2 linked regions of the Verminephrobacter eiseniae EF01-2 genome follow. The protein of the gene in region 2 interacts with the protein of the main gene of each other region in a pairwise test. Links are inferred from orthologs where the notes say so. Each region holds a gene or a part of one and is shown on either strand. Other genes may lie near its edges.

The links. Proteins that work in one complex are often made in the same cells at the same time.
Region 1: the proteins of VEIS_RS17490 (region 2) and VEIS_RS08465 interact in binary tests that used the Escherichia coli proteins (3 or more experiments, as listed by UniProt). The link is inferred for Verminephrobacter eiseniae EF01-2 from one-to-one orthologs.

Annotation. Positions count from the first base shown.
Region 1 is NC_008786.1:1,936,890-1,941,393, forward strand. The notes cover bases 563-3,387. They hold VEIS_RS08465 (P-II family nitrogen regulator), read left to right. Parts: upstream 563-1,718; coding sequence 1,719-2,057; downstream 2,058-3,387. Other genes in these bases: VEIS_RS08460 (NAD+ synthase), read left to right, coding at 563-1,395; VEIS_RS08470 (LOG family protein), read right to left, coding at 2,089-2,682; VEIS_RS08475 (diacylglycerol kinase), read right to left, coding at 2,675-3,121; VEIS_RS08480 (RDD family protein), read right to left, coding at 3,126-3,387. Outside these bases: more of VEIS_RS08460, read left to right, coding at 1-562; more of VEIS_RS08480, read right to left, coding at 3,388-3,665; VEIS_RS08485 (DUF3106 domain-containing protein), read right to left, coding at 3,693-4,504. UniProt on the Escherichia coli protein: P-II indirectly controls the transcription of the glutamine synthetase gene (glnA). P-II prevents NR-II-catalyzed conversion of NR-I to NR-I-phosphate, the transcriptional activator of GlnA. When P-II is uridylylated to P-II-UMP, these events are reversed.
Region 2 is NC_008786.1:3,992,509-3,997,353, forward strand. Bases 863-4,028 are described here. They hold VEIS_RS17490 ([protein-PII] uridylyltransferase), read left to right. Parts: upstream 863-1,232; coding sequence 1,233-3,824; downstream 3,825-4,028. Other genes in these bases: map (type I methionyl aminopeptidase), read left to right, coding at 863-1,133; def (peptide deformylase), read right to left, coding at 3,843-4,028. Also shown: purL (phosphoribosylformylglycinamidine synthase), read right to left, coding at 1-119; more of map, read left to right, coding at 318-862; more of def, read right to left, coding at 4,029-4,403; VEIS_RS17505 (molybdopterin-dependent oxidoreductase), read right to left, coding at 4,640-4,845.

The sequences.
Region 1 (4,504 bases), 2.1 Mb from region 2 along the record:
CGGGGGTTTGCGCCCGAAGCGGCGGCTTTCAGCGCCTGCATCAATGCCGCCAGCGTGCTGCGCGCCGGGCAGATCGAGCAGACCTACGCCAAGCGCGAGTTGCCCAACTACCAGGTGTTCGACGAGCGCCGCTATTTCGTGGCCGGCCACAAGCCCTGCGTGTTCGACATGGGCGGCCTGCGCGTGGGCTTGCTGATCTGCGAAGACGCCTGGTTTGCTGCGCCGGCGCGCGATTGCGCGCTGGCGGGCGCCCAGTTGCTGGCGGTCATCAATGCGTCGCCGTTCCATCTGGGCAAGGGCGCCGAGCGCGAGCAGATCATGCGCGAGCGGGTGCTCGAAACCGGGCTGCCGCTGGTCTATGCCCACTTGGTCGGCGGCCAGGACGAGGTGGTGTTCGAAGGCCGCTCGTTTGCGCTCGATGCCGATGGCTCGGTGGCCGGGCGGGCGCCGGGGTTTGAGGAAAAACTGGTGTATGCGCACATCCATCCATCGTCGAGCGCTATCAGAATAGAGGCAGACATCGCCCCTGAGCGCAGCCTGGAGGCCGACCTGTGGGACGCGCTGGTGCTGGGCGTGCGCGACTATGTGGGCAAGAACGGCTTTGCCGGCGCGCTGCTCGGGCTGTCGGGCGGCATCGACTCTGCGCTGGTGCTGGCCATTGCCGTCGATGCGCTGGGCGCCGACAAGCTGCGCACGGTGATGATGCCCTCGCCCTACACCGCCGATATCAGCCTGATCGACGCCCGCGAGCTGGCCCGCCGGCTGGGCGTGCGCCATGACGAGATCTCGATCACGCCGCAATGGGAGGCTTTCAAAGCCGCGCTGGCCCCGGCTTTTGCCGGCCTGCCCGAGGACACGACCGAAGAAAACCTGCAGGCGCGCATCCGGGGCACGCTGCTGATGGCGCTGTCCAACAAGTTCGGCGCCCTGGTGCTGACCACGGGCAACAAGAGCGAGATGTCCACCGGCTACTGCACCTTGTATGGCGACATGGCGGGCGGCTTTGCCGTGATCAAGGATGTGGCCAAGACCCGGGTCTTCGATCTGGCCCGCTGGCGCAACGCCAACGATCCCTATGGCAGCGGCGCCAACCCGATCCCGCAGCGCATCATCGCCCGGCCCCCGAGCGCCGAACTGCGCCCCGACCAGACAGACCAGGACAGCCTGCCGCCCTATGAGGTGCTCGACGCGATCATGTCGCGCTACATGGAAAACGACGAGCCCATCGAATCCATCATCGCCAGCGGCTTTGCCCGCGCCGATGTGGAGCGCGTGACCCGGCTCATCAAGTTCAACGAATACAAGCGCCGCCAGGCCCCGGTGGGAATTCGCGTCACGCGCCGCAGCTTCGGCAAGGACTGGCGTTACCCGATCACCAGCCGGTTCAGGGCCTGAGCGCTTCCTGCTCCGGCGGCTCGGCGTTCTTGCTTTTCTGCTTTGCGCCATGCGGACGAGCACCGAACGGCAGGCCGAAAGAATGGTGGCTGGCAGCCCCACGGCCGGGCGAGCGCCGCAGGGGGATCGACGGCGTGGCGCCGGCAGTGCAAGCGTGGTGCGGCGCGGCGGTGGAATCGGCGCCTTGCCGTTTTGCTGCTTCCCGTCACCGCGCCGGCCAGGCTGAAAGTCGAACGAAATCAATCAGTTAGCGCCTGATGCCAGGCTGCCCTCATCTGTTAGTCTCAGCGCACATCGAAATCCGCCCCTCCAGGAGACCCCGCATGAAAATGATCACTGCCGTCATCAAACCGTTCAAGCTCGAAGAAGTCCGCCACGCGCTGGCCGAATGCGGCGCGACCGGCCTGACGGTGACCGAGGTCAAGGGTTTTGGCCGCCAAAAGGGCCACACCGAGCTGTACCGGGGGGCCGAGTACGTGGTGGACTTTCTGCCCAAGGTGAAGGTCGAAGTGGTCGTCAAGGCCGACGATGTCGAGCGCTGCGTCGATGCCATCGTCAACGTGGCGCGCACCGGCAAGATCGGCGACGGCAAGATTTTCGTGACGGCTGTCGAGCGCGTGGTGCGCATCCGCACCGGCGATCTCGACGACGCAGCGGTGTGAGGGGGCCGCTGGCAGGGCGCCGCTCGGCGCGTCAAATCACGCTGCGCAGTGGCATCGGGGCCTGGCCGGGGCCCGCCCGCTGCATCAGTTGGCACAGCAGTTCCTGCGCATCGGTGGCGACCTGCAGCAAATCCATCTGCCAGGCCCCCATGAAGCCGCTGGCCACGCTGGCTTGCAAAAAGCCCAGCAAGCCATCGTAGTAGCCGGCCACATTCAGCAGGCCCAGCGGCTTGCCGTGGTAGCCAAGCTGGCGCCAGGTCCAGGCCTCGAACAGTTCTTCCAAGGTGCCAATGCCGCCGGGCAGGGCGACAAAGGCAGCGCTGCGCTCGGCCATCATGGCCTTGCGCTCGTGCATGGTATGCACGATGTGCAGTTCATCGCACAGGCGGTTGGCCTGCTCTTTGTCCACCAGCGCCTGCGGGATCACGCCCACCACGCGCGCGCCGGCCAGCCGCGCGGCCTCGGCCACCACGCCCATCGAGCCGCCGCGCCCGCCGCCGTACACCAGTTGGCCGCCGTGGGCGCCAATCCAGCGCCCCACCGCCTGCGCGGCCAGCGCAAAGGCCGGGTTCTCGCCGGGACGCGAGCCGCAGTACACGCAGACAGAAAAAGCCGGTTCAGCCATGGAAAAACCTCTGCCAGGCCGCCGCCGCCCAAATGCCCATGCACAGCAGCAGCGCCAGCAACACCGCCGCACTGCCCAGGTCTTTGGCGCGCTTGGACAGCACATGCGCCTCTGGCCCGATGCGGTCGATGGCGCTCTCGATGCCGGTGTTGAGCAGTTCCACGATCAGCACCAGCACGACCGCGCCCGCCAGCAGGGCCACCTCGCCCCAGTTGCGGCCGAGCCAGAGCGACAACGGCAGCATGACGATGGCGGCGATGGCCTCCTGGCGAAAGGCCCGCTCGTTCCAGCCGGCCCGCAGGCCGTCGATCGAATAGCCCGCAGCATGCCAGATGCGGCGCAGGCCCGTGCGGGCCTTTTGCGGGTTGTTCGGCGCATCGTTCGGCGCATCGTCTTGCCGCTTGGCCGGGGCCGCCGGGAGGGGAGATGGGTTGGGCATGGCGCTATTTTGGGGGCCTGTCGACATGCACCAGCCGGGTGCCTGCCAGCGCGTCATGCCAGAACTGCCGCTGAGGATGAAAACGGCTCAGCAGCGCCCAGAGCGCCACCCATCCCGAGACGATGACGGCCGCCGCGCCCGCCGACAGCGAAAACGGCGCCATGGCGGCCAGCGGCGGCAGGAACCAGAGCCAGCAAAGCAGATAGCGCAGCAGCGCGCGCGCCTCGGTGACGGCCCGCCCGGTCTTGTCCACCACGCGCAGATGCCAGGTCTTTTGCGCCAGGGTCTGGCCCCGGGCCCAGAACCAGGTGAAATAAATGCCGGCCACGAGGCAGACAAAGGCTTGCAATGCGTGGCGGTTGTCCAGCGCATTGCGGGTCTGGCTCAGGGTGCCAAACAGGTAGCCCGCGATGAAGACCACGGCGAACATCAGCAGACCCTCATACAGCCAGCAGGCCATGCGGCGCCACAGGGCGGGTGCGGCGCCGGGCGCGCCGGCCTGCGCGGGGTGGGCGGTGCGGGCGGCGGGTGGAGCGGCAGACATTCGGGCGACTGGGGAGCGACTGGGGAGCTACTGGGGATACCGCCCCGGGCGGTCGGGGTTTTCGGCCGAGGCCGAACCACCCAGCGGTGGCAGCGCAGTCGGCACGGCCACGGGAACGGCCACGGGCGTCGTCTCCACCCCGGTGGACGCGGCGCCGGGCAGCAGCGGGTACTGCGCGGCATGGCCGGCGGCGGGCAGCGCCATTGGCGTCACCGGCGCAGCGACACGGGGCGAATGGTCGATGACGGGCGGAATCTTGGGCGCATTCGGCCGGCCGGGATGGGCTTGCAGCGCAGCCGGCACCTGGGCCAGTTTCTTGGGCGAGACCGGGCGCAGGGCCGTCGCGGCGCCCCGGGGCTTGGGATCGGCCCGGGCGGCCAGTGCGCGCCGCTGTTCATCGGACAGGGCTTGGTAGGCCTCCCACTGCGCGCGTTTGTCCGCGCGCGCCAAGCCGGTGGTGACGGCATAGTTCAGCCGGGCCTGGCTGCGCTGCTGGGCGCTCAGGTTGGCCCAGGCGGTGATGCGTTCGAGGAACTTGCGCTGCTCCTCCTGCGACAAATGCGGGTAATTGGCCGCCAGCGTCAGCCAGCGGCGCTTTTGTGCCTGGCTGATCAGCGACCAGCGCTCGGCCAGCGGATACAGCGCCAATTTTTGCGCTGTGTCCAGCGTTTCCCAGCCCGGGCCCGGCTGGGCCTGGGCCGGCGGCACGGCGCCGCCGGCCGGCGGGGTGCGGGCCTTGTTCGGGCCGGCCACGGCGGCTTCGGCGCCGGCAGGCAGCGGCGTTCCGGGCGCCATGTGCATCTGCTCCCCCACCTGGGCGCCCAGCGCCGTCAGCAGGC
Region 2 (4,845 bases):
AAGCGCGCTGCGATGCCGGTGATGCCGGGGTGAATGTCCGCCAGCGCGGATTGCAGTTGTCGGGCGCGAAAGGGGCTGAGGGCGTTGCCGCCCGCCAGCGTGGTCATGTGCAAGGTCACGGAAGCGGCCTGTAGGGGGGTGGGAGGGCGCCGGGCCGATGGGGGCCGCAAGCAGGGTGGTCAGAGCGCGGCATTTTACCGGCGGGTGCCGCGCCCCGGCGTTCGGGCCGTCGGGCCATTGGGCCGTAGGCGGGCGCCGGCGGTGTCCATCGAAGTGCCGGCGCGGACAGGAACGGGATGGCTATGGATAATCGCGCCATGAGCATCACCATCAAAAGCGCACAGGACATTGCCGGCATGCGCCTGGCGTGTCGCCTGGCTTCCGAAGTGCTGGACTCGATTGCTGCGCATATACAGCCGGGCATCACCACCCGCGACATCGACCGGATCGGGGCCGAGTGCATGGCCCGGCAGGGCACGGTATCGGCCACCGTCGGCTACCAGCCGCCCGGCTATCCGCCCTACCCGGCGTCGCTGTGCACCTCGGTCAACCATGTGGTCTGCCATGGCATCCCGAACGACAAGCCGCTGAAAAAGGGCGACATCGTCAATGTCGACGTGACCGTCATCACCCCCGAGGGCTGGTATGGCGACAGCAGCCGCATGTACCTGATCGGCGAGGCCTCGATCGCCGCCCGGCGCCTGTGCGCCCTCACCTACGACGCGATGTGGCACGGCATCGTGCAGGTGCGGCCCGGCGCCCATCTGGGCGATGTGGGGCATGCGATACAGCAGTTCGCCGAAAGCCAGGGCTGCTCCGTCGTGCGCGAGTTCTGCGGCCACGGCATCGGCAGAAAGTTCCATGAAGAGCCTCAGGTGCTGCACTACGGCCGCCCCGGCACGCTGGCCGAGCTCAGGCCCGGCATGGTCTTCACCATCGAGCCCATGATCAACGCCGGGCGCCGCGAGGTCAAAGAATTCGGCAACGACGGCTGGACCATCGTGACCAAAGACCACAGCCTGTCGGCACAGTGGGAGCACACCGTGCTGGTCACGCCCACCGGGTATGAGGTGTTGACCCTGTCGGCAGGCTCGCCGCCATTGCCGAACTTCGTCGCGGCCACTGCGACCTGAGCGCAGTCTATGGCCTCGGCCCGAGCGCAACGACACGACGCCGGTGCGGCACCCAGGCAACCCCGAGCCGACACACCGGAGCGCATGCGCACCACGACCATGACCGAACTGCCTGCCCTGCGCGCCGCCTATCGCCACGACAAAGCCACGCTGCTGGCCGCGCTGCAGGCCACCGGCGCATCCGCGCGCGGTATCCGCGTCTTGCTGCGCAAGCTGTCCACGCTGGCCGGCAAGCTGCTGCAAACGCTGTGGCAGCGCGCCCGCTTGCCCGACGACATGGCCTTGGTGGCGGTGGGCGGCTTCGGGCGCGAGCAACTTTTCCCCTACTCCGACGTCGATGTCCTGCTGCTGCTGCCCGAGGCCCTGGCGCCCGAGACCGGCAACGCATTGCGCGCGCAGATCGAGGGCTTCATCGGCAGTTGCTGGGACGCGGGGCTGGAGATCGGATCGAGCGTGCGCACGGTGGCCGAATGCCTGGCCGAGAGCGCCGGCGACGTCACCGTGCAGACCTCGCTGCTCGAAGCGCGCCTGCTGTGCGGCAGCGCGGCGCTGTTCGGCCAATTCCAGCGGCAGTACCGCGCGCAGCTCAACCCCGAAGCCTTCGTGCTGGCCAAGACGCTGGAGATGCGCCAGCGCCACACCAAGTACGAAAACACCCCCTACGCGCTGGAGCCCAATTGCAAGGAATCCCCGGGCGGGCTGCGCGACCTGCAAATGATCCTGTGGGTGGCGCAGGCCGCCGGCCTGGGCAGCGGCTGGAAGGAATTGGCCGCCAACGGCATGGCGACCGCGCTGGAACTGCGCCAGATCGAACGCAATGAGGCGCTGCTGTGCCTGATCCGCGCGCGCCTGCACGCCGCCGCAGGCCGGCGCGAAGACCGTCTGGTGTTCGACCTGCAAACGGCAGTGGCCGAGTCGTTCGGCTACCGCTCGCAAGCCCCCGACGGCTCGCGCCTGCCGATGCGCGCCAGCGAAACCCTGATGCGCCGCTACTACTGGGCGGCCAAGGCGGTGTCGCAGTTGAGCCAGATCCTGCTGCTGAACATTGAAGAATCTCTGGCCCCGTCAACCCACGAACCGCGCGCCATCAACGCCCGCTTTTTCGAGAAGGCCGGCCTCATCGAAGTGGCCAGCGACGACCTGTACAGCCGCGACCCGCACGCCATCCTGGAGACCTTTTTGCTCTACCAGACCACGCTCGGGCTCAAGGACCTGTCGGCCCGCACGCTGCGCGCGCTCTACAACGCCCGCAGCGTGATGGACAGCGCCTTCCGGCGCGACCCGGTCAACCGCGCGACCTTCATGCGCATCCTGCAACAGCCCTCGGGCATCACGCACGCGATGCGGCTGATGAACCAGACCTCGGTGCTCGGGCGCTACCTGTGGCCGTTTCGCCGCATCGTGGGGCAGATGCAGCACGACCTGTTCCATGTGTACACGGTAGACCAGCATATCCTGATGGTGCTGCGCAACATGCGCCGCTTCTTCATGGCCGAGCATGCGCACGAATACCCCTTTTGCTCGCAACTGGCCGGCGGCTGGGACCAGCCCTGGGTCCTGTACATCGCCGCCCTGTACCACGACATCGGCAAGGGCCGCGGCGGCGACCATTCGCGCATCGGGGCGCAAGAAGTGCAGCGCTTTTGCCGCCAGCACGGCGTGGCCCGCGCGCAGGCCCGGCTGATCGAATTCCTGGTGCGCGAGCACCTGACGATGAGCACCGTGGCACAAAAACAAGACCTGAGCGACCCGGACGTGATCGCCGCCTTTGCGCGCCAAGTCGGCAACGAGCGCAACCTCACGGCCATGTACCTGCTGACCGTGGCCGACATCCGCGGCACCAGCCCCAAGGTCTGGAACGCCTGGAAGGGCAAACTGCTGGAAGACCTGTACCGCGCCACACTGCGCGTCCTGGGCGGGCGGGCGCCCGACGCCGCCGCCGAGATCGAGGCCCGCAAGCGCCAGGCGCTGGTCCAACTGGCGCTCAGCGCCCTGCCGTTCGAGGCGCACAAAGCATTGTGGGCAACGCTGGACGTGAGCTACTTCATGCGCCACGACGCCGCCGACATTGCCTGGCATACGCGCCACCTGTCGCGCCAGGTAGGCACGGCCAAGCCCGTGGTGCGCTCGCGCCAGTCGCTGGCCGGCGACGGGCTGCAAGTGATGGTCTACGCCGCCGACCAGACCGACCTGTTCGCGCGCATCTGCGGCTACTTCGACCGCGCGGGCTTCAGCATCCTCGACGCGCGGGTGCACACCGCCCACAACGGCTATGCGCTCGACACCTTCCAGGTCGTGGCCTCGTCGCAGCCGGGGCATTACCGCGAACTCACGCACATGGTCGAAAGCGACCTCAGGCATGTGCTCGAAGAAGACGGCCCGCTGCCCGAGCCTGCCCGCAGGCGGGTATCGCGCCGGGTCCAGAGCTTTCCGGTCGCGCCGCGCGTGAGCCTGCGGCCGGACGAAAAAGCGCAGCGCTGGCTGCTCGCGATATCGGCCAGCGACCGCGCCGGCCTGCTCTACTTGGTGGCGCGCATCCTGGCCAGACACCATCTGAGCGTGCAACTGGCCAAAATCAGCACGCTGGGCGAGCGCGTCGAAGACAGCTTCCTGATACAAGGCCCCGAGCTACAGAACAACGCCCGCCAAATCCAGATCGAGACCGAGCTGCTGCGCGAATTGTCTGCATGAGCGCTGCCCGGCCAGCCCTCAGCCATCCAGCGCCTCCACGCCATCGTCTTCGGCGGCCCGGGTGTCCGGAAACAGGACCTGCGTGAAGCCAAACTGCCTGAAATCCCGCACCCGCATCGGGTACAGCTTGCCAACGAGGTGATCGCATTCATGCTGCACCACGCGGGCATGAAAACCATCGACCGAGCGATCGATCGGATGGCCATACGGATCGACACCCGTGTAACGGATGCGCGACCAACGCGGCACCATGCCACGCAAACCGGGCACGGAAAGACAGCCCTCCCAGTCCTCTTTCTCGTCTTGGCCCAAGGGCGTGATCACCGGGTTCAGCAGCACGGTGAGCGGCACCGGTGGCCGGCCCGGGTAGCGCGGGTTGTGCTCGCCGGAGCCAAAGACCACGAGCTGCAAATCCACGCCGATCTGCGGCGCCGCAAGCCCGGCGCCATTGGCGTCATGCATGGTGTCGAGCATGTCACGCACCAGGCCATGCAGGGCCTCGGTGTCAAACCCGGTCACCGGCCGGGCAATGCGCAGCAAGCGGGGGTCGCCCATTTTCAGGATGCGGTGGATGGTCATGGGACAAAAAATCTCCACAAAGATGCATGCCGGCCGGCAGCCGCCGATGGCAGCCGATGGCCGCCGATGACAACCAAGGGCAGCATAACCGCTGCGCAGCGCCATGGAATCCGCGCCTCGTTCCTCGATAGCTCCGTCGGTAGAGCGCCGGACTGTTCATCCGTAGGTCCCTGGTTCGAGCCCGGGTCGAGGGGCCAGTCCCAGTCCCCCGCCACGAAAAAAGCCTGCCTGTGCATTCAGGCGTGCCCGGCAAAATTTTCGATCGACACCAGGCAGGTATGGGCAGCGCAACCTTGGCCGAAGTGCGAACTGCCCTTGTCGATCGTGAGCACGTTCGGGTTGCCCGACAGGTCCAGCGCGTTGCTGCCCTCGTCCTGCGGGTCGTACCAGGAGCCGGTGGGCAGCATCAGCACGCCGGGGCGCACGGTGTCCGTCAGCCATG